3 regions of the Mesorhizobium sp. 43Arga genome follow, and region 1 is predicted to be linked to each of the others. Evidence: predicted binding sites of a transcription regulator. Region 1 holds the regulator's gene; each other region holds the start of a gene.
The links. The regulator LexA, encoded in region 1, represses DNA repair genes until DNA is damaged. The targets are predictions, from matches to a motif close to TGTTCNNNNTGTGTTCNG.
Positions count from the first base shown of each region.

Region 2: the regulator LexA is predicted to act here: its motif matches at 4,521-4,538, upstream of ACWGS8_RS24980 (ATP-dependent helicase).
Region 3: the regulator LexA is predicted to act here: its motif matches at 2,327-2,344, upstream of ACWGS8_RS34150 (YifB family Mg chelatase-like AAA ATPase).

Region 1 covers NZ_JBSKBO010000003.1:167,466-175,251, forward strand. Annotated here, with positions in the region: gene gltX (glutamate--tRNA ligase) at 1-1,300, opposite strand, end outside; gene ACWGS8_RS13460 (ComEC/Rec2 family competence protein) at 1,405-3,855, shown strand; gene lexA (transcriptional repressor LexA) at 3,849-4,586, opposite strand; gene ACWGS8_RS13470 (GntR family transcriptional regulator) at 4,965-5,738, opposite strand; gene ACWGS8_RS13475 (ABC transporter substrate-binding protein) at 5,890-6,876, shown strand; gene ACWGS8_RS13480 (ABC transporter ATP-binding protein) at 6,936-7,715, shown strand; gene ACWGS8_RS13485 (ABC transporter permease) at 7,721-7,786, shown strand, end outside.
Region 2 covers NZ_JBSKBO010000008.1:55,625-63,410, forward strand. Annotated here, with positions in the region: gene ACWGS8_RS24965 (ABC transporter ATP-binding protein) at 1-302, opposite strand, end outside; gene ACWGS8_RS24970 (ABC transporter substrate-binding protein) at 411-1,367, opposite strand; gene dapB (4-hydroxy-tetrahydrodipicolinate reductase) at 1,628-2,404, opposite strand; gene ACWGS8_RS24980 (ATP-dependent helicase) at 2,413-4,506, opposite strand; gene ACWGS8_RS24985 (hypothetical protein) at 4,640-4,813, opposite strand; gene ACWGS8_RS24990 (hypothetical protein) at 4,925-5,071, shown strand; gene ACWGS8_RS24995 (hypothetical protein) at 5,106-5,279, opposite strand; gene ACWGS8_RS25000 (M20 aminoacylase family protein) at 5,598-6,758, opposite strand; gene ACWGS8_RS25005 (allantoate amidohydrolase) at 6,763-7,786, opposite strand, start outside.
Region 3 covers NZ_JBSKBO010000025.1:5,592-13,377, forward strand. Annotated here, with positions in the region: gene ACWGS8_RS34145 (TetR/AcrR family transcriptional regulator) at 1-581, shown strand, start outside; gene ACWGS8_RS34150 (YifB family Mg chelatase-like AAA ATPase) at 706-2,238, opposite strand; gene gshB (glutathione synthase) at 2,422-3,363, opposite strand; gene ACWGS8_RS34160 (glycosyltransferase) at 3,586-4,830, shown strand; gene ACWGS8_RS34165 (GtrA family protein) at 4,827-5,234, shown strand; gene ACWGS8_RS34170 (GtrA family protein) at 5,368-7,185, shown strand; gene ACWGS8_RS34175 (putative bifunctional diguanylate cyclase/phosphodiesterase) at 7,394-7,786, shown strand, end outside.

The DNA.
Region 1 (7,786 bases):
CAAGCTTGTGGCCACCGGCCAGCGCATAGTCGCGGATCGCGGCTTCCGCCGCGGCGGCCGTCCAGTCGCCGGAAAGCGCGTTCAAGGCCTCGTGAGCGCCGCTCAGGATCTTGCGAGCGTCATCATTGAGCAGGAGGGCCGCCTTCTCGTCGACCGGCAGCGGGCGCGTGGCGAACAGATAGGCCGCGCCGTCGACGAGCTCGACCAGCGTCTTGGCGCGCTCCTTCAGGCCCGGAAGGGCGGCCAGCAACTGCGCCTTGTTGTGTTCGTTGAGGCGTGCGGCCATCGCCGGGCCACCCTCAAGATAGGGCAGAGTGGCGATGAAGATGTCGAGCAGCTGCGTGTCGGCCATGCGGCGCATATGCGCGCCGTTGATCGCTTCCAGCTTGGCGAAGTCGAAGCGGGCAGCGCCCTTGTTGACGTCGCCGATGTCGAACCAGGAGATCATGTCCCTGATCGACATGATCTCGTCATCGCCGTGGCTCCAGCCCAGGCGCGCCAGGTAGTTGAGCAATGCCTCCGGCAGGTAGCCCATGGCCCGATAGGCCTCGACGCCGAGCGCGCCATGGCGCTTCGACAGCTTGGCGCCATCGGCGCCATGGATCAGCGGGATGTGCGACATGGACGGCACGTCCCAGCCCATGGCGTTGTAGATCACGGTCTGGCGGGCGGCATTGGTGAGGTGGTCGTCGCCGCGGATAATGTGCGTGACACCCATGTCATGATCGTCGACGACGACGGCATGCATGTAGGTCGGGTTGCCGTCCGAACGCAGGATGATGAAGTCGTCGAGATCCTTGTTGGGGAAGCGCACTTCGCCCTGGACACGGTCGTGGACGATGGTCTCGCCCTCGGTCTGCGCCTTGATGCGGATGGCGCCCTTGGCGCCTGCAGGCGCCTCTGAGGGGGCGCGGTCGCGCCACTGGCCGTTGTAGCGCGGCGGCAGGCCCTTGGCCCGTGCTGCCTCGCGCATTGCCTCAAGCTCGGCAGGTGTCTCGTAGCTGTAGTAGGCCTTGCCCAGGCGCACGAGTTGCTCCGCGACTTCGCGGTGGCGCGGCGCGCGCTCGAATTGCGAGACCGCGTCGCCGTCCCAGCCAAGACCGAGCCAGGAGAGGCCGTCGAGGATGGCGGCCGTCGCGGCGTCGGTCGAACGCTCGCGATCGGTGTCCTCGATGCGCAACAGCATCGTGCCGTCGGTGTGCTTGGCATAGAGCCAGTTGAACAGCGCCGTGCGCGCGCCGCCGATGTGCAGGTAACCGGTGGGCGAGGGGGCAAAACGGGTGACGACCTTGTCGGACATGAAACTCTCGGAAACCATCTGAAGCGGGGTGTGCGGCTGCGCGGACTTTCGCGCGCCCGGCGTTCATGTAGCATAGGGCGACAGGGGTGCAAGGGGCAGACCCGATGGCTGGACGAGGCCGGGACTGGGAACAGGGCGAGGACGCCAGTGTTGGCGTCAGCGAGCGGTCCCTGTTTGCAGCCCCCCTGGCGAACCCACTGCCATCGCCTCTTGTGCGGGTGCCCGGGAGCCAGCCGCCGCATGCGGATATTCCGGCGATACTTCCGTCGCCTGCCTCAGGCCGGATTGTGCGTGTCCGGCGGCAACTCGGCAGGGTTTCCTGGCCTCGCCTGCGCCACGGTGCGGCGAGCGCAGCGGAGCTCGAGCTTGACCGGGGCGTCGCCTTCCTGCTGGTGCCGGTTTGTCTGGCCGCTGGTGCGATCGGCTATTATTCGCTCGCGGCGGAGCCTGATTTTGCAAAGCCTGTCGCGGTCGTCGTGCTGATGGCGGTCTGTGCGCTTGTTTCGCGCTCCTGGCCGAAAACCCATCTGGGCTTCATGGCGGCATTGTTGTGTGCGCTTGGCCTGCTTGCCGCCAAGGTCGAGACATGGCGTGCGGGCACCCAGATGTTGGGTTCGGAAATCTCGACGCAAGTGACCGGCCGCGTCGTTTCGCTCGACCGGATGGAGACCGGCCGCATCCGGCTGACCATCGACGTGACGTCGACCGCGCGGCCGAAACTGCGCTATGCGCCGGAAAGGGTCCGGCTTTCGGCGCGAGACATCCCGGCGGACATGACCGCCGGTTCCTTGGTCACCGGCTACACCAAGCTGTTGCCGCCAACCGGTCCGGTGCGGCCCGACAGCTACGATTTCTCGTTCGACAGCTATTTTGCCGGCATTGGCGGCAGCGGTTTCTTTCTCGGCAATCCAAAGCTTGTCTCCGCCACCAACGACGAGATGCCGCTCACGGCCCGCCTTTTCTCAGGGATAGAAAATGCCCGTGAAGCCATCGCCGACCATATCAGGGCCACGGTCGGCGGTGCTGAAGGTGAGATCGCGGCGGCGCTGATCGTCGGCGTGCGCGCCGGCATTCCCGATGAAATCAACGAGGCGATGCGGCGCACTGGCATCTATCACATCATCTCCATTTCGGGACTGCATATGGCGCTGGTCGCTGGCACCATCATGGGTCTGCTGCGCGGCGGCTTCGCGCTGTTTCCGGATTTTTCCGCGCGTCGGCCGGTGAAGAAATACGCGGCCGCCGCGGCCCTTTTCTCGATCGCCGCCTATCTCGTCATTTCCGGCGTCGTCGTCGCTGCCGAGCGCAGCTTCATCATGCTGGCGGTGATGCTGATTGCCGTGCTGTTCGATCGCGCAGCGCTGACCATGCGCAATCTGGCGATCTCGGCGATCGCCGTCATTGTGGTTTCGCCGCATGAGGTCGTCGGCCCGAGCTTCCAGATGTCCTTCGCCGCGACCGCGGCGCTGATCGGTGCCTATGCCGGCTGGGCGGATCATCATGCGGGAAAGGCGAGACCGCCACCGCCAAAGCGATCCCTGCCGGGTTTTCTCACGCGAAAATTCCTGCTGGCGACGGGCGGGTTGGCGATGACCTCCATCATCGCCGGCTGCGCCACGGCGCTGTTTGCCATCTGGCATTTCCAGCGAGTGTCGCCGCTCAGCCTGTTCGCCAATCTGGCCGTCATGCCGATCGTGTCAGCCGTGATGTTCCTGGCCGTTGCCAGCGCGTTGCTGATGCCATTCGGATTGGATGCGCCGACCCTCTACCTGATGGGCAAGGGCCTGACGGCGATGATAGCCATATCGGCGTGGATATCGGAACGCTCACCGGTCGATGCGGTCGGGCTGATTTCGCAGCAATCCGTCCTGCTGGTGACCATCGCCCTGGTCATCGCGACGATGGCGACGACCTGGCTGCGGCTCGCGGCACTGCCATTCGCGCTTGCCGGCCTGCTGACTGTATCGGATACGCGCACGCCCGATGTGCTTATCTCGGAAGATGCGCGGCTGGTCGCACTGCCGATCGGCGGCGGCGAACTCGCGGTCAGCCGGGCTCGCCCGAACGAGTTCACCGTCGACAATTGGAAACGCGCGCTGGTGTCCGAAACCATCGTCGTGCCGGAGATGTTCGACAAGGCGGACGGGCAATTCGACATCGCCGATGCCGTCAATCTGCCGCCGGGAGCACCGTTCTACTGCACGGATGGCGTCTGTCTTGCCCGGCACCCATCCGGTGCAATCATCGCGCATGTCGAAGACCGCGAGGACACCTGGAAAGCCTGCGGCTTCGCCGATTTGATCGTCGTCAATGACGCGACGGGCTATGATGCCTGCCACAATCCGCTGGTTCTTGTCGTTACCAAGCGGCAACTTGCCCGCAAGGGCAGTGCCGCCGTCTTCTTCGACCGCCAATCGGCGACCGGTCCGCCAATCATCAGCTTCGCGGTGGACGGGCCGTATCGGCCCTGGCACGAGCAGCGAAAGTTTTCGCGTGAGGCGAGGGGGCTGCCGCCCTATCAAAAATCCGAAAAGCCGGCCGTTCCTGCTCAGTAGCGCCTGATCAGCCCGACAAGCTTGCCTTGCACCTTGACCCTGTCCGGCCCGAAAATCCGCGTCTCGTAAGCCGGGTTGGCGGCTTCAAGGGCAATCGAGGCGCCCTTGCGGCGGAACCGTTTCAGGGTTGCTTCCTCCTCGTCGACCAGCGCCACGACGATCTCGCCCGGGCTTGCCGTGTCGGCGTTGCGGATGATCACCGTGTCGCCATCAAAGATGCCGGCCTCGATCATCGAGTCGCCCTTGACCTCCAGCGCATAGTGCTCGCCGCCCATGATCATGTCCGGCGGCACCGAGATCGAATGCGTCTGGTGCTGGATGGCATCGATCGGGACACCGGCGGCGATACGGCCCATCACCGGGATCGACACGGCAGAGACCGCGTCGTCGTCATTGCCGGCCGCCGGCAAGCGCGATGGCGCCGGCTTGATCTGGCGACCAAGGCCGCCCTGGCCGAGACTGCCCTGGATGACGCTCGGCGAGAACTTCTTTGCCGCGTTGAGGCCGGGTGCGATCGAATCCGGCAGCCGCAGCACTTCCAGCGCCCGCGCCCGGTTGGGCAGCCGGCGAATGAAGCCGCGTTCCTCCAATGCCGTGATCAGGCGATGGATGCCTGACTTGGAGGCGAGATCGAGCGCTTCCTTCATCTCGTCGAAGGATGGCGGAATACCGCTTTCCTTGAGCCGTTCATGAATGAACATCAGCAGTTCATGTTGCTTGCGTGTCAGCATGGCGGCCCCCCAAGGCATTGAACGACGGGTTGAACCAGAATCGAAAAACAAACCCAGAACAAACACTATCTGTTCCAGTTGTGTTCTGCAACTGTTTAAAGTTTAATGAATTTGTTAAGACGTCGGAAATTTTTTGCCCCTGGGAGCGGGCAGCGATCGACCGCTTCCGCTGCCGTTACGTGCATTGAAATCATTTTGGTTAATGGCCTGTGGCCTACTCCTGAATGCGGTTTGGCATCAGGCATTTGAGAGGCGTTCACGGGCCGGATTTGTATGGTTTGTCGATCCATTTCCGGCGGAACGAAACGAAATCAAAACGCCAACGATCACTGGCTTTGGGCAGGCTCGACCGCTGGGATCGGGACAACCGCGGCAGCCTCATCCGGAAACGGCTTTCAGGCTGCCGGCGCGCGCAGTGTAGGTGTTGGCACCACTGTCTTCGCTGTGCACATAGACATGCAGCGTGTAGCCGATATGCGCTGTCATTAGCGCCTTGGCCCGCTCCACATCGCGATCGAGCGCCGCTTCCATGATCGCGGTGTGATGCTCGATGGCGATCGCCTCGCGCAAAGCGTCCATTGCCTCGCCATAGCCATCCTTGAGGCCGGCAGCCGCCCGCAATGTCGGCGCCAGGCCGAGAAACCGATGATGCCGCCGTAGCTGATCGGCGATCGTCGAGCGGAAGCGCAACAGCCAGTTGGACGTCGCCGCGCTCAACAGCGCCGCATGGAAGGCCTCGTGGCTCTCGTCCCATTTGTCGACGGCCGCATCGGAAGGGTCGTCGACCGCGGTCTTGCAGCGGGAGAGCCGGTAGTGAGCGGTGACGACCGCGTCCTCCCATTCCCTGCCGCCGTTCGCGATCGATTCCAGGAACAGCGGCATTTCGACAACCATCCTTGCGCGCGCCAGGTCCTCGAGCTCGGCGCGCGACACGGGAGCGACGGCAAAACCGCGATTGCTGATGGCGGTGACCAGGCGCTCGGCTTCAAGCCGGGACAGGGCTTCACGCAGCGGCGTCCAGCCGACGCCGTATGTGGCGCGCAGCGCACTCAGCTTGAGTGGCGCGCCCGGCATGAGGCGGGTGGTCAGGATATCTCGCCGCAGCAGCTGATAGGCCGCCTCGGTCTTCGTGGAGCTGTTCTGATCCTGCATCGCGATCCGTCTATCATCGGGCCTGGAAAATTATATATGATGGTGGCGCATGGCAAGAATTATATATAATGTTTGACACACAGCGAGGGACTGACCATGATCCCCGCAGTTGCCGCCTGTGAGCGGCGCTGATCAAATCTGGGAGGAAATGATGATGAAGTCGAAGTCCGCTTGGCTGTCGGGATTGGCCCTGGCAGGCGCATTGATGGTCAGCGCCGGCAGCGCCGCGGCCGATCAGATACGCATCGGCATCGCCAATTTCGGCGAGCATCCGCAGCTCAACGCTGCCATAGCCGGCTTCAAGAAGGCATTGACGGACAAAGGTTTTGTCGAGGGCAAGGACGTCGTCTACACCGAAAGCCATACCAATTTCGATGCATCGCTGGTGCCGCAGATGATTGCCAAGCTGCAGGCGGAGCAGCCCAAGCTGATCTACACCATCACCACGCCGGTCTCCCAGATCGCCAAGAAGGCGCTTGCCGGCTCCAGCATTCCGATCGTTTTCGCCGCGGTCACCGATCCGGTGGCGGCCAAGCTGGTGCCGTCATGGGACGCCGGCGATGAAGGCATGACCGGCGCCAGCGATCTGCAGGATGTCGCCGCGGTGATGGCCTTCACCAAGAAACTGCTGCCGAACGCCAAGCGGTTCGGCGTGCCTTACAATCCGGGCGAGGCCAATGACGTTGCCCTGATCGAAAAGATCAAGGCGGCGGCGCCGGCGGCGGGCTTCGAGGTCGTGGAAGTCGGCGTCGACAACGTCAATGACATCCAGCAACGCATCGCCTCGCTCGCCGGCAAGGTCGACGTGATCTACGGCCCAGCCTCCAACCTGATCCAGCCGGCGATCGCTGCTGTCTCCGCGGCCGCTCGCCAGGCCGGAATCCCGATCGTCAACTCCGATGACAGCGCGGTCCGCAACGGCACCGTGCCGGCAAGCTTTGCGGTCAATTACACGCAGGTTGGAGTCAATGCCGGCAACATCGCCGCCGAGATCCTCAAGGGCAAGGATCCCAAGACGATCGCGCCGTCGCGCCCGGCGTACAAGGATCACATGGCAACGATTTCCCGCAAGGCGATGGCCGCGTTCGGCATCGAGATACCGGCCTCGATGGCCGATTGCGGTTGCATCGTCGACTGATATCGAGCTGCAAGGGGCGATGGCGTCGGCGCCGTCGCCCTTCACGCCAGGGAGGAATGATGCTCGATATCCGATCCGCGCGCAAAATATTCTACAAGGGGCAGGCCGACGAGAAGGTCGCGCTGGACGGCCTCAGCCTGTCATTGGCCACCGGCGAGTTCGGCATCGTCATCGGCTCCAACGGGGCCGGCAAGAGCAGCATGCTCAACGCCATTTCCGGAGCCCTTGTTCTGGATACCGGCAAGATCCTGATCAACGGCGCCGACGTGACAGCCCTGCCGGTGTACAAGCGCGCCACAAGATTGGCGCGCGTCTTCCAGGATCCGATGCGCGGCACCGCCGCAAGCATGACCGTGGCGGAAAACATGCTGCTGGCCGATCTGCGCAGCCAAAAACGCACGCTGCGGCAAGGGCTGAACGCCGCGCGGCTCGCGTCCTACAAGGAGCGCCTGTCGATATTGGGCCTCGGCCTTGAAAACCGTCTCGACACCCGCGTCGATCTGCTCTCGGGCGGGCAGCGTCAGTCCCTGTCGCTGATCATGGCCGTCGGCGGATCTCCGGACCTGCTGCTGCTCGACGAGCATACAGCGGCACTTGACCCGCGCACGGCCGAGATCGTCATGCAGGCGACAGTGCGCGCCGTCAACGCGCTGAAGCTGACCACGCTGATGGTGACCCACAACATGCAGCACGCCGTCGACTATGGCAGCCGGGTGATCATGCTCGATGCGGGCCGGGTCCTGCTCGAGGTCACCGGCGAGGAGAAGGCCAGGGTCACGGTTATCGATCTGATTGGCCATTTTTCCATCAAGACCGACCGCATGTTGCTGGCGAGCTGATCACCATGGGCTTTATTCAGGACGTTCTGACCAGCTTCGTCGCGATCATGCCGGTGACCCTGGCGCAAAGC
Region 2 (7,786 bases), on a different contig from region 1:
ATCACGGTTCGCCACGGAAACAGGGCATCGCTTTGGAAAACAAAGCCGATGCGCGGGTCTATCCCCTTGACCGGCGCGCCCATGACACGAACCTCACCGGCACTTGGGCTTGCCAGTCCGGTCACCAAGTTGAGGGTGGTGGATTTCCCACAACCGGTCGGGCCGACAACGGCAACGAATTCGCCGCGCTGTACGGTCATGGTGAAATCGCGCAGCGCCGTCAGCGATTTGCCGGTGGGTGAAAGGAAGCGTCGACTGACGTTGATCAGCTCGATCGCCGGGGCATTTTTTTCAATAGCCATGGTGGAACTCCTGGATAAAAGCAGACGCCCGCCGTCGGCCCCGAGGCCACCGGACGTGAAAAGTTGACGGGTACCGGCGCGATGGCTTCATCGCGCCGGTACGGCCTGCTACTTGGCGTTCTTGACGAATTCCGAGGTGTAGGTCTTGGCAAGGTCGATCTGCTTGCCCTGCAGTTCCTTCTTGAAGGTTGAAAGAACAGTCAGCACCGTCTCAGGTCCACCTTCAGGCATAATCCCGTCGGGGGTGAACATTGCCTTGCCGGCATCGAGGGCCTTCACATAACCTTCCTTGTCGCCGACATAATAGTCCTTCGGCATCTTGTCGGCGATCTCGGCGCCACTGTGCGTGTTGATGAACTTCTGCGTCTTGACGAAGGCATTGGCCAGCTTCTGCACGATGTCCTTGTGCGCTTCGACCCAGTCCGTCTGCATATAGAGGGAGGCGGCCGGGTAGGTACCGCCGAGAGCGGCCTTGGTGCCTTCTATCGTGCGCATGTCGATAAGGACTTTGGCCTCACCAGTCTTCAGCAGCCGCGTGATCGTCGGCTCGGTCGTCATGCCCGCCTGGATCTTGTCCTGCTGCATGGCGGCAATGAAGGTGTTGCCGGCGCCGACTGGAACCGAGGTGAATTCGCCGAGCTTCAAACCGTTCTTGACGGCAAGATATTCCGTAAGAAAATTGGTCGATGAGCCTAGACCGGTCACACCCAGGCTCATGCCCTTGAAGTCGGCGGGTGTTTTGATCTCGGGATGTTTGGTCGAAACGAGCTCGACCTCTCCCGGCGCCTGGCTGAACTGGACGATGGATTCGACGAATTTGCCCTTGGCCTGCAGATCGATGCAGTGATCATAAAAGCCGACAACTCCTTGCACGGCACCGGCAAGCATCTCGTTTTCGGCGTCGACCCCGGCCGGCTCATTCAGCAACTCGACGTCGAGACCCTCGTCCTTGAAGTAACCGAGTGCTTCGGTCAGTTTGGCTGGCAGGTAAATCTGCTTCTCGTAGCCGCCGACCATGATGGAAACTTTGTCGGCGGCGTGTACGGACGGCGCTGACAAGGCCATGGTGGCGACGAGTGCGGTTGTGGCGGCTGAATCAAGCAGAATTCGCGCGAGCGACATGGCCTCTTCCCTTTGTTCGTTTCCCGCGCCCCTCTCTCTCCCATCGCTTTGCGCGACAATATGGGGGCGCCGGACAAGAGTTATGGCACCAACCTTTCATCCAGCTTTCAGGATAAAGCCGAAAATGACGGCAATGCTTACCGATCAGTAAGCCGCGGCCGACGGGCAGTCGCGGCGCCCTGAAAATGTCCGCCGTGCCAAGTTCAGCGGTCAAACCCAAGCACGTCGCGCATGTCGTATTCGCCTGGCGAGCGTCCCGACACCCAAACTGCCGCGGCGATGGCGCCACGCGCGAACATGATGCGGTCGCCGGCCGCGTGCGACAAGGTAACAAGCTCGCCTTCAGCACAGAAGCAGACGCTGTGTTCGCCGACGATGCTGCCGCCGCGAACCACCGCAAAACCAATCTCGCCGACCGGCCGCGCGCCGGTGACGCCGTCGCGGACGCGCCTTGCGACCGCGTCCAGTTCGACGCCGCGTCCACCGGCGACGGCCTGTCCCAGCATCAGCGCGGTGCCTGAAGGCGCGTCGATCTTGTGGCGATGATGCGCCTCGAAAATCTCAGCGTCCCAATCTTCGGGGGCGAGCGCTCTCGCCGCCTGCTCGACCAGTCCGACCAGCATGTTGAGCCCGAGCGAAAAACTGCCGGAGCGGACGATGGGAATCGTTTTCGCGGCATCGGCGATATCAGCCAGTTCGCCGGCATCGAAACCGGTCGAGCCCATCACCAGGGCCGGTCCACCGCGCTTCGCACAGAAGCTCGCCAGATCTGCGGAGGCGGCCGGCGCGGTGAAATCGATCACCACCTCGGCCATGGCAAGCGCCTCGTCGCGGCTTACCAGCCCTTCGCCGACACTCCCCGGGCGATGGAAGCGGGCGGCAAGTACCAGCCGCGGATCGGCCTGCACGGCCTCCGCCATCTGCCGCCCCATGCGGCCCAGCGCCCCGGCGATGGCGATCCGGATCGGCCTTTGAACCATGATTTCCGCTACTTCCACATGCCGCGCATGCGCGCGCCGATATCGACGCGCACGTCCGGCCGGGGCGCCCTGCCCTCAGCCGCCTGTGCGCTCGGCCAGGACATCTGCTGGAACGCGGCGAGGATCGAGGCCGGGATGAAGCGGGTGCGCGAGGCATAGAGGTGGCGATCGCCGCGCGCGGCCTGGCCATGCGGAAAGAAGCGCTGCGGCATGACGAGGTTGAGGCTGTCCTTGGCCCGCGTCATCGCCACATAGAGCAGCCGGCGCTCCTCCTCGATATCCTCCTTGGTGCCGACGCCGAGATCGGCCGGAATGCAGCCATCGACGGTGTTGAGCACGAAGACGTTCTTCCACTCCTGGCCCTTGGCCGAGTGGATGGTCGACAGGATCAGATAATCCTCGTCGCGGTGCGGCGGCCCGGCCTGGTCGCTGGTCGCATCCGGCGGGTCGAGCGTCAGTTCGGTCAGGAAGCGTTCGCGCGAGGCGTAGCCCGAGCCGATCTGCTCGAGCTGCAACAGGTCGGCGCGGCGTGTGATGGCATCCTCATGGATGCGTTCCAGATGTGGCTCGTACCAGAGCCTGACCTGTTCGAGATCGGCCGGCCATTTGGCGCCGGCCCGCAGGCGGGAATAGAGCGAGACGAAACCCGGCCAGTCATCCGCCGCACGTTGCGGCGGCCGCCAGCCGGCCAACCCCATCGCCTCGTCCAGAGCCGATGTCATCGTCTCGACAATCTGCGCGGCGGCCGAAGGGCCAATGCCCGGCATCAGCTGCAGGACGCGAAAGCCGGCGACGCGGTCGCGCGGGTTTTCGGCAAAACGCAGCACCGCCAGCACATCCTTGACATGGGCGGCATCGAGGAATTTCAGGCCGCCGAACTTGACGAAGGGAATGTTGCGCCGCGTCAGCTCGATCTCCAGCGGCCCGCTGTGATGCGAGGCGCGAAACAGTACCGCCTGCGATTTCAGCGCCGTGCCAGCTTCTCGTTCGGCCAGAATGGTATCGCAGACGAAGTTGGCCTGCTCGACCTCGTCGCGGACGCTCACCAGCCTTGGCTTGTCGGTGGATTTGCGTTCCGACCAAAGGTTCTTGGTGAAGCGCTCCGAGGCCTCGCCGATCACCGCATTGGCGGCGGCCAGAATGGTTTCCGTCGAGCGATAGTTGCGCTCCAGCATCACCACATCGGCGGCCTGCGCGAACTGCCGGGGAAAATCGAGGATGTTGCGCACCTCGGCGGCACGGAAGGAATAGATCGACTGGGCATCGTCGCCGACCACCGTCAGCCCTGCGCCGTCGGGTTTCAGCGCCATCAGAATCGAGGCCTGCAGCCGGTTGGTGTCCTGGTATTCGTCGACCAGAACATGGTCGAAACGTCCGCCCAGATGCGCCGCGATTTTCGGCTCGGCCGCCATCTGCGCCCAGTAGAGCAGCAGATCGTCGTAATCGAGCACGTTCTGCGCCTGCTTGGCCTCGACATAGCCGGCGAACAGTTGCTTAAGCTCTCCGGCCCAGCCGGCGCACCAGGGAAAGGCAGACCCCAGTACTTCGCCGAGCGGCGCCTGCGCGTTGACGGCGCGCGAATAGATCGCAAGGCAGGTGCCCTTGGTTGGAAAACGCGCCTCCGTCTTGGAGAAGCCGAGTTCGTGGCGCACGAGGTTCATCAGGTCGGCGGAATCCTCGCGGTCATGGATGGTGAAGGCCGGATCGAGGCCGATCTCCAGCGCATAGTCGCGCAACAGCCGGGCGCCGATGCCGTGAAAAGTGCCGGCCCAGGTCAGCGCATCGGTGACAACCGCGGCGTCACGGCCGAGCACTTCGCCGGCGATGCGTTCGACGCGCTTGGCCATTTCGGACGCGGCGCGGCGCGAAAAGGTCATCAGCAGGATGCGGCGCGGGTCCGCACCCCTGACGATGAGATGGGCGACGCGATGCGCCAGCGTGTTGGTCTTGCCCGAGCCGGCGCCGGCAATGACCAGCAACGGCCCGGCGATGTTGCCGTCGCCATGCTCGACAGCCTGGCGCTGAGCGTCGTTCAAACGCGCGAGATAGGCGGGCGCGACGGCCGATTCCAAAAGGGTCGAATCATGGGCGGCGAGGTTCATCGCCCATCAAGCATCGTTTCCGCTTTGTTCGCAACACCGAAGCGGCGCGACGAACCCTTGGTTTTGACGCAATTCCCAAGCGCTCCGCGCTTTTCCCGGGGAAAAACCGCTTCACACTTTTGCTGGAATCGCTCTACCGCCGGGGGTCGACACCCATGGCTGCCGATTGGCGGCGCAGAGCATCGCGGTCACTTCTCGATGCGGGCAGCAATAGGGGATCGATGTCGCCGGGCACGTCATCGATCATCTTGCGCGCGAGGCGATAAGTGAGAAAGGCGAATGTACCTACCAGAAGCAAACGGATCATGCCGTGGTCCTCCTCTGATGGGGGTCAACCGGAAACATGACGGTTTGTTCCATCACGCCAAATTCGCAACCAAACCGATGACGGATCGTTGAGAGGGCGGAGGCGATAGCGATGAAAAAGCTAGGATTAGCCCTGGTCCTGATGGTTTTGGCTGTCTCTGCCTGCGACAACAAACTGCCACTGACCAAGGCTCCTGGTGCCGAACAAAGCTCCTACGCCAGCAATCTCGTCATGAACACGGAGACTGTCGGCCACTGAGATAATTCCGGTGCATATGAGGGCCGTCGGAACCTCATTGCATTGCCGCTATGCATTCTTCAAGCCGCTCGAGGCGGAACTTGGCATTGCGCAGTTCGTGGCCGGCTTCCTGGCGCTGCTGACGGCCTCGCGATGGAGACGCTATTGTGAGGTTTCTTTCGAGTTCGGCGATGCGCGCACGCACCTGCCGCGCCTCGTCCTGACGCAACGCTTTATCCAGTTCCGCCTCGCATCCGTCTTCCCGCAAACACCCGAAAACCCGCAGCTTTCCATGCCAGAAAGACGCTAACTTCCTGCAAGTGCGAATATTCTAAATTTAATGAATGCTAATTTAGAAGGGGTTCGGCGCAACGAAGAAGGCCGGCGCCGCTTGGGAGGAGAAGGCGCCGGCCAAGCGGATAAATCAGGTCCGCCGCGCCATGCAGCGTAGCTGAGTCTTGCCTCTGCGTCATGCGGGATCGCGGATTTCGGCCCTTTCCGGGCGCTTTCCACCGGCAAAAGCTTGCCGAAGAGGGTTCGTCGCCGGTCAAATTCCGAGCCGTTGCCTGGCGATGGCAGCATGGAAACTGGCGCCGAACACTAGCCCATCATCGTTGAAGTCATAGCTGGAATTGTGCAGCGGCGCCGAGGCCTCGCCATTGCCGAGGAAGACGAAGCAGCCCGGCACGTGATCGAGGAAACGGGCAAAATCCTCCGACGCCGTCATCGGCTCGCGGGCAACCGCGATATTGCCGGGATCGAAGATTTTCTTGGCGGCGGCGAAGGCCGCCTCGACCAGTTCGGCATCGTTGTGCAAGGGCACAAATTCCCTGGTGTAATTGACCTCGGCGGCAACGTTACAGGCGGCCGCGGTGCCCTCGGCGATTATGCGCATCTGCCGTTCGATCTCAGCGCTGACCTCGGGGCGAAAACTGCGCGCATCGCCGAGGATGCGGGCAAGACCAGGCAATGCATTGCGGGTGCCGTCGGTGATCAGTTCGGTCACCGAAACCACCGCTGTGTCGGCCGGGCTCAGCCGGCGCGAAACGATCGTCTGCAGGTTGGTAACCAGGGCGCAGGCGGCGACCAGCGTTTCGTTGACCGCATGCGGCCGCGCCGCGTGGCCGCCGAGCCCCTTGAGCACGATCTCGAAATTGTCCTCGGCCGACATGACTGGGCCGGCGCGGGTCTCGAAGTGTCCGACGGGAAGGCCGGGCATGTTGTGCAGGCCAAATATCTCGTCGAAGGGGAAGCGCTGCATCAGGCCATCATCGAGCATGGCCAGCGCACCCCTGCCCCACTCCTCGGCCGGCTGGAAGATGAAGCGCACGGTGCCGTCGAAACCACCCTCCCTCGCCAGCAGCCTTGCAGCGCCGAGCAGCATGGCGGTGTGGCCGTCATGACCGCAGGCATGCATGATGCCGGGATTGCCGGACCGGTATGGCGCGCTCGATTGCTCCGATATGCGCAGCGCATCCATATCGGCCCGCAGCGCAATGGCGCGGTTGCCGCTGCCGCGTTTCAATGTGCCGACGACGCCGGTGCCACCGACACCCTCGGCGACATCGTCCAGGCCGAATTCCCGTAGCTTGGCCGCGACGAAGGCCGCGGTGCGTTTCTCCTCGAAGCCGAATTCGGGGTGCGCATGCAGGTCGCGCCGCCAAGCGGTCATCTCGCGCTTCAGCGTTTCTGGATCGAGTTCAGCCATGTCTTCAGCCTTCGAGCTCGGCGAGTTCCGTCACGACATCAAGCAGGATGTTGGCGCCGGCAACAAGCTCGGCATCCTCGGTGTGTTCATGCGGGCTGTGGCTGATGCCTCCGGCGCTCGGCACGAAGATCATCGCCGCCGGCGCGATGCGCGCGATCATCTGCGCGTCATGGCCGGCGCCAGATGTCATGCGCCGCGAGGCAAGCCCGCGCTTCCTGGCAGCGGCTTCGATCAGTTCGACGACTCGGCCGTCAAAGACGACCGGCTCGAAGCGCGCCAGCCGCTCGACCGTCACGGTGATGCCCTCGGCGCCGAGCTGTTCCAGAAAGGCGGCCAGCGACGCCTCCTGCGCCTGCAAGCGCTGCTCGTCTGGATCGCGCAGGTCGACGGTGAAGACCGCGCGCGATGGGATGACGTTGATGGCATTCGGCTCGAAGCTCATCGTGCCGATGGTGGCAACGGTCGGCGCGTTGGAGGCCGCGGCAAGGTCATGCAGGAAGGTGACCACGCGCGCTGCTGCGTATCCGGCGTCGCAGCGCATCGACATCGGCGTGGTGCCGGCATGGTTGGCCACGCCATCAAGGGTGATGCGCTGCCAGGAAATGCCTTGCAGGGTCTCCACCGCGCCGATCGGAATGCCTTCGCGCTCCAGGACCGGCCCCTGTTCGATATGCAGTTCGAGATAGAGGTGCGGCTTGAGAAAGCCGAGCTCGCGCTCGCCGGCATAGCCGATGCGGGCGAGTTCCTGCCCGAGCGTGCTGCCGTCGGTGCCGACAGCGGCGAGCGCCGCCTCGACATCGACGCCGCCGGCATGGACCTGCGAACCCATCATGTCGGGAGAGAAGCGCACGCCCTCCTCATTGGTGAAGGCGGCGACAGCGATTGGGCGCGACGGCGACAGGCCGAAGGCCTTCAGTGTCTCGATCACCTCCAGCCCGGCAAGCACGCCGTAGCAGCCATCATAGATGCCGGCGTCGATGACGGTGTCGATGTGGGAGCCGATAAGCAGCGGCGCCTCGCCTGTATTG
Region 3 (7,786 bases), on a different contig from region 1:
AGCCTTCGAACACCGCAGATGAGATCCTGGCCGCCGCGCGAAGCTTCATCGTCGCCGGCGGCTACAATGGCTTCAGCTACGCCGATATCGCCGAAGTGATCGGCATCCGCAAAGCCAGCATCCATCACCATTTCCCCAGCAAGGTCGACCTCGTGCAGACCTTGCTCAAGCGCTACCTCGAGGATGCCGTCACGGGCATGGGAGGGCTCGAGCGCGATGTCCCCGAGCCGCCGGAGTTGCTTCGAGCCTATGCCGGCATCTGGGCCCGATGCATCGAGGACGCCAGCATACCCTTCTGCGTCTGCGCACTGCTTGCCAGCGAGCTGCCGGCGCTCCCGCCGGAGGTTGCCGTGGAAGTCCGGGCGTATTTCCGGTTTCTCTCGGGATGGCTGACTGGCGTCATCGAGCGCGGCGCCGAAAAAGGCACGCTGGCAATTTCCGCTTCGCCACGCGTTGAGGCCGAGGCTTTCATGGCGACCGTGCATGGCGCAATGCTTTCCGCGCGCGCCTATGGCGATGTCTTGACCTTCGGCATGATCCTGACGCCGACGTTGCAGAAGATGATCCCCGCGACCGGTTGATCCGGGCAAATGCGGAACGGCCTGCAGAGACGGACCTGGCGTGGTTGCAAATGCCCTTCGCTTTAGATCCTTGTTTTCATGCATGTCGTCTTCCCAAAACCGAGGTCAGTTTGGGCGACATCCTTCACGCCGCCTGCGCCACGCGCTCCGAACTCATGCGATAGGAGATCGCCTCGGCGAGATGGATGCGGCCGACGGTTTCGCTGGCGTCCAGATCGGCCAGTGTTCTCGCGACTTTCAGCACGCGGTGGTAGGCCCGCGCCGAGAAGGCGAGCTTTTCGCTGGCGTCCTTGAGCAGCGACAGGCCGGCTGCGTCGGGCATGGCGATGTCTTCGATGACCGCCGGCGCGCAATGGGCGTTGGTGGTGACGCTGGTCACGCCGAGCCGTTCGAAACGCTCGCGCTGCAGGGTGCGGGCGCGTGCCACGCGCAACGCCACATCAGCACTTTTCTCCGCCCGGTCGGGCCTTATCAGGTCGCTGGCCGAGACCGCCGGCACTTCGATCCGCAGGTCAATGCGGTCGAGCAGCGGACCGGAAATACGTGCTTGATAATCGGTGCGGCAGCGCTCGCCGCGCAGGCAGCGATAGCCAGGCTCGCCGGCCATGCCGCAGCGGCACGGGTTCATCGCCGCCACCAGCTGGATGCGCGCCGGATAGGTGACGCGGTGGTTGGCGCGCGCGATCATGCAGTCGCCGGTCTCCAGCGGCTGGCGCAGCGCATCGAGCGTCTGCGGCGTGAATTCGGGGAATTCGTCGAGGAACAGCACGCCGTGATGCGCCATCGAGACCTCACCGGGCCGTGCGCGCAATCCGCCGCCGACCATCGCCGCCATCGAGGCCGAATGATGCGGGGCGCGGAACGGCCGCCGGTCGGTCAGCTTGCCTTCGCCGAGTTCGCCCGCCACCGAGGCGATCATCGAGACTTCGAGCAATTCCTTCGGCGCCAGCGGCGGCAGGATCGATGGCAGCCGCTGCGCCAGCATCGATTTTCCCGATCCGGGCGGGCCGACCATCAAGAGATTGTGGCCGCCGGCGGCCGCCACTTCCAGCGCCCGCTTGGCGGTCTCCTGGCCCTTGATGTCGGCAAGGTCGGGCAGATCGCGCGCCGCGGCGTGGATGCCGGCCTCCGGCCGCGACAGCACCTGCGTGCCGCGAAAATGGTTGGCGATGGCGATCAGGCTGCGCGGCGCCAGAATGTCGAAATCCTTGCCGGCCCACGCCGCTTCAGGCCCGCAGGCGAACGGGCAGATCAGCCCCTTGCCCTCGGCATTGGCGCCGATCGCCGCCGGCAAGGCACCGGCGACGGCGGCGATGGTGCCGTCGAGCGAGAGTTCGCCAAGCACGACATAGCCGGCCAGCATGTCGCCTGGAATGGCGCCAAGGGCCGCCATCAGGCCAAGCGCGATCGGCAGATCGTAGTGGCTGCCTTCCTTGGGCAGGTCGGCCGGCGCCAGATTGACCGTCACCTTCTTCGACGGCATCGACAGGCCCGACGCGTGGAGCGCGGCCTGCACCCGCTCGCGGCTTTCGGCCACCGCCTTGTCGGGCAGGCCGACGATCTGCATGCCAACCTTGCCGGGAGCGATCATCACCTGCACGTCGACCGGCACGGCCTCGATGCCCTGGAAAGCGACCGTGCGAACCCGCGCCACCATTTTCCCACCCCGGATATGGGCCACAACCCATGCGATCGGCCTAGAATGTGGCCCCCGCAGGAGACAATCACAGATTGCCGGTCAAATCAAGAACATTACGGGAACAAGGCAATCGCTCTGGTTGCAGCCGGATTGAGCCCGGTTGAAAAGGCGGAACATGGTTAATACGAACTGAAAAACGGCTTACTTCCGCTTCCCCTCGACCGCGTCCCAGAACAGGCTGGCGATGTCGGCGCCGCCGAAGCGCTGCACCTCGCGCACGCCGGTTGGCGAGGTGACGTTGATCTCGGTCATGTAGTCGCCGATGACGTCGATGCCGACCAGGATGAAGCCGCGTTCCCTGAGCGACGGCCCGATGCGGGCGCAGATCTCGCGCTCACGCTCCGTCAGTTCGGTCTTCTCGGCGCGGCCGCCGACATGCATGTTGGAGCGCGAATCATGCTCGGCCGGCACGCGGTTGATGGCGCCGACCGGCTCTCCGTCGATCAGGATGATGCGCTTGTCACCCTTGCGCACGTCCTTGAGGTAGCGCTGCACGATATAGGGCTCGCGGAACAGCTGGCCGAACATTTCCAAGAGCGAGGCGAGGTTGCGGTCGGCCTCGTGCAGATGGAAGATGCCGGCGCCGCCATTGCCGTAGAGCGGCTTGACGATGATGTCGCCGAACTCCTTGCGGAAGGCGGCGACTTCTTGGCTGTCCTTGGTGATCAGCGTGTCCGGCATCAGGTCGGCAAACTCGGTGACGAAGATCTTTTCCGGGCTGTTGCGCACCCAGGCCGGGTCGTTGACCACCAGCGTCTTCGGATGGATGCGCTCGAGGATATGCGTGGTGGTGATGTAGTTCATGTCGAAGGGCGGATCCTGGCGCAGCAGGACGACGTCCATCTCCGAAAGGTCGGTACGCACCTTCTCGCCCAGCGAGTAGTGGCTGCCCTTCTCGTCGCGCACCTGCATCTCCTCGATGCGCGCAAACACCTTGCCGTCGCGCAGCGACAGCCGGTCGGGCGTGTAGTGGAACAACTGATGGCCGCGCCGCTGTGCTTCCAGCGACAGCGCGAACGAGGTGTCGCCGGCGATCGACACGGTGGAGATGTGGTCCATCTGGACGGCGATTTTCAACTTCATGGCGGGTCCCCAGCGCAGTCGACGAGAGCGATATAAGGGTCGCCGCGCCTTCTGCCAATCGCGACATCTGAAGAATGGCGACAGCAGGACGCAACCCCGCCAGCCCGATCGCGACAAGGCTAGCGGCCGTGTCATCGTTTTCTTAAGCCTTGCCGTACAAGAATAGGCCTCGAATGCCCCAACGGCAGGCGCCGGATGGGGGTCCTCGATGGAACAACGACCATGAACGCGCTCACCGCCATCCGCGCCGCCGCGACCAAACAGCTTGAACTCACCATCCTGATGCCGTGCCTCAACGAGGCCGAGACGCTGGCCGTTTGCATCGGCAAGGCCAGGGCCTTCCTCGACAAGGCCGGAATCCTGGGTGAGGTGTTGGTCGCAGACAACGGCAGCACCGATGGCTCGCAGGAGATCGCGACCCAGGGCGGCGCCCGTGTCGTGCCGGTGGCGCAGAAGGGCTATGGCGCGGCACTTCTGGGCGGCATCGCCGCCGCTAGGGGGCGCTTCATCATCATGGGCGATGCCGACGACAGCTACGATTTCGGCGCGCTGGATGCCTTCATGACGCGCCTGCGCGACGGCGCCGACCTGGTCATGGGCAATCGCTTCCAGGGCGGCATAGAGAGCGGCGCCATGCCGCCGCTGCATCGCTATCTCGGCAATCCGGTGCTGAGCTTCGTCGGCCGCCTGTTCTTCCGCATCAAGACCGGCGACTTCCATTGCGGCCTGCGCGGCTTCAACGCCGAGAGCATCCGCAAGCTCGATTTGCAGACGACCGGCATGGAATTCGCCAGCGAAATGGTGGTGCGCAGCGCGCTTGCCGGTCTGCGCATCGAGGAAGTGCCGACCACGCTCAAGCCCGACGGCCGCAGCCGGCCGCCGCATCTCAGGACCTGGCGTGACGGCTGGCGGCATCTCAAATTCCTGCTCGTTTACAATCCGCGCTGGATGTTCTTCATCCCGGGCGCGGCGCTGTGCGGCCTGGGCACGCTGTTCGCGGCCCTGCTGGTGTTTGGGCCGCTGCGGGTGATCGACAATCTTTCGCTCGATCTCAACACTTTCGTCGCCGCCTGCTTCATGATCATCACCGGCATCCAGCTCATCACCTTCGGCGCCATATCGCGATACTATGCCGAGATCACCGGCATCCTGCCGCGCAGCCGCGGGTCCGACTGGCTGACCAGGACCATCAGCACCGACCGTCTTGCCGCCAATGCCGGCATCTGTTTTGCCGGCGGCGTCCTGTTCTTCGGCTATGCGGTGCTGCGCTGGGCGCATCTTGGCTTCGGTCCGCTGAACGATTCCGAAATCCCGCGCATCGTCGTGCTGGGCCTGAGCCTGATTGTCATTTCGTTCCAGGCCTTCTTCTCGGCATTCCTGCTCGGTGTCCTGGAAATCCCGGTCAAGCGGCTGAAAGCCGGCCAGCCCGGCGGATCAGGCGAAGCCGCCGCGACTGCTGAAAAATGAGCCGGCTTCTACGAAAATTCGCCGCCATACGGCTTGTCCGGTTTGTCGTCGTAGGCATTGGCGCGGCGCTGCTGTTATTCATACTGTCATGGGCCTTGGTTTCGGCCGGCTTGCCGCCATTCGTCGGAAGCGTCATCGCCTATATGCTGGCCTTCGTCGTGGCATATTCGGCACAGCGCGGCTGGACGTTCGAGGGGCGGCACGACCACGCCCATGCGTTTCCACGCTATCTCGTCACCCAGCTGGTCTGCGCAGGGTTTGCAGGCCTGTCCGCCCATGTCGCAGTGTCGATATTCTCCGCCTCGCCGCTGATCATGTCTGCCATGATCACGGTCGCCGCAAGCGCCGCGAGCTATGTGCTCTCATCGGTCTGGGTATTTCGCGACGATCGAAGAGCCACGTGAAGGCATTCGACGGCGGCTCGCCGAAGCGATGCCCGTCCCGCAGCTCATCCCAATGACAGCCCCCGTGGTTTAAGGTTTGCGCAGTGAGTTCGCGATAACGTCCGTCACGAAGAAAGCGCCCAGAGGCCGTCCCGTGACTCCTGCCGATACCATCATCTCCGCCGAGGCCACGCCACGTCCGTCCCGGCGCAACGACCTTGCGCTCGTGCTCGTCGCGACGCTGGTGATGGTTGCCGTCAGCGCTCTCAGCGGATTCCGCGACCTGACCGACGCCGGCGGCGACAATGACAATCTGCTGCGTCTGGTCGAGGTTCGCGACATGCTGGCCGGCCAGGGCTGGTTCGACCTGCATCAGTACCGGATGGGTCTTGAAGGCGGCTTCGTCATGCACTGGTCGCGGCTGGTCGACGCGCCGCTAGCCGCCATCATTCTGGCGGCCTCGGCGCTGACCGGCAGCGTGGCCAGGGCCGAGACTATCGCCGAGGTGCTCTGGCCGGCGCTGCTCTTCTCCCTCGCCTTGCTCTTTACCGCCCGCGCGGCGCGCAGTTTTGCCGGTGCCGCCGCCGTGCTGCCGGCCGTCGTCATCGGCGCCGCGGCGCTGCACTTCATCGGCATCTTTTCGCCCGGCTCGCTCGATCATCACAATGTTCAGCTGACGCTGACCATGGCCTGCCTGAGCCTGCTGCTCGATGCGCCCGTGCAGCGCTGGGCGGCGCTGTTCGCGGGCCTGTGCGCGGCGCTGATGCTGGCCGTCGGCATGGAAACGGCGCCCTATGTCGCCACCATCGGCGCGTGCATCGCCCTGCTGTTTGTCGCCGACCCCAGCGGTGAGCGGCGGATCGCCAGGGATTTCGGCCTTGGCTTTGCCGGCGTTTCGGGGCTGGTCTTCGTCACCACCATCGCCCCATCGGCGTGGGGCCAGCCGCAATGCGATGCTTTCTCGACAGTGCAGTTCGTGGTGGCCGCGCTCGCCGGATGCGGCCTTGCCGCCGTGGCTTCGCTCGACATGGCCAACGCCACGCTCGGCCGGCGTCTCGTGGCGCTCGGCCTGCTTGCCGCGATGCTGGGCGCTGTCGTGGTGTCGCTTTTCCCGCAATGCCTGGCAGCCCCCTATGCGAATCTCGATCCACGCCTCAGGGAACTATGGCTCGATAACATCGAAGAGGCGCAGTCGCTGTACAAGCTCGTCATCTACAACCAGGTCGCGGTGGTGGAGCGTTTTGCCACGCCGCTGCTGGCGATCCTGCTGATTGCGCTTGGCCTCGGCCGAGGCGGCTCGCGGCGGCAGGACAGCCTCGTTGGCGCGCTGCTGGTGGTGGCGTTCCTCGTCAGTGCCTGGCAAGTGCGCGGCTCGACCTTCTCCATTGCCTTGGCGGTGATCCCGCTTTGCGCCTGGATCGCCAAATGGCGGCAGCGGGCCGAAGCCAGCCCCTCGCGCGGCTCTACACTTAGGATGGCCGCGGCCTGGCTGGTCTCGATCAACGCACTCTGGGCGTGCGCAGCCGTGGCTGCGTCAAGCGCCTTCGAAACCGGTGCGGCCGTCAAGGGCGCCAGTGTCAATGGGACCTGCCAAGGCAAGGCCGCGTTCGCAGCGCTCAGCCAGCTGCCGGACACCACCGTGCTCGCCATTTCCAATCTTGGCTCGCCCATCCTGGCCTATTCCGGACATCGTGTGTTCGCCGGGCCGTATCATCGCAACGTCGCGGGAAACCTGCTTGCGCTCGATACCTTCCTCGGATCGGCCGCCGATGCCAGGTCAGTGGTCGAAAGCCACCATGTCGGGCTTGTCGCGCTCTGCCGCGGCAACCCGGAAACCCGCCTGCTCGTCGGCAGGGCGCCGGACGGCTTTCTGGCCGGGCTGACGCATGGCAACGTTCCGGACTGGCTGGAGCCGGTGGCGGCGACAAATGGAGCCCAGCTTGAGCTCTATCGCGTCAAGCTCGGCGGCTGAAAATCCGCGCGAAAACAAAGCTTGACGCTGGTTTAGCCGGCTTCCCAAAGTCATCCGGCTTTCTGCCGCGGCAAGATCGCCGGTGAAAACCGGATTCCGTTCTCCAGATCATGTCCCGGCCGCGAAAAATCGATTTTCGAGATACGTTTCCTAAAGGGTTTGCTGGCAGTCTCCGACATAAATTCCGACGTCAAAAACAGGGACACCGATGCAAACTCCGTTTGGCACCGGTCAGGCAAACAGGGAGAGCACGGATCTGGCCTTCACCGATCCGTTGACCGGGCTTGGCAACCATCGCCGCTTCTTCGACAAGGTCGATCGCCTGATCAGCGACCGCGCCGACGATCCCGCGCCCTTCACCGTCGGCATTCTCGACCTCGACGGCTTCAAGCCGATCAACGATCTGTTCGGCCACAAGGCCGGCGACGACATCCTGATCCAGGTCGCCATGCGGCTGCGCGCCTCGATGGACGGCCATTCCACGGTCTGCCGTATCGGCGCCGACGAATTCGCCTTCCTCTATCCGCTGGTGTTCTCCGAGGAAGCGGCGGCGGAAAAATCCCGCATGCTGATCGAGATCCTGTCGGCGCCCTACGATGTC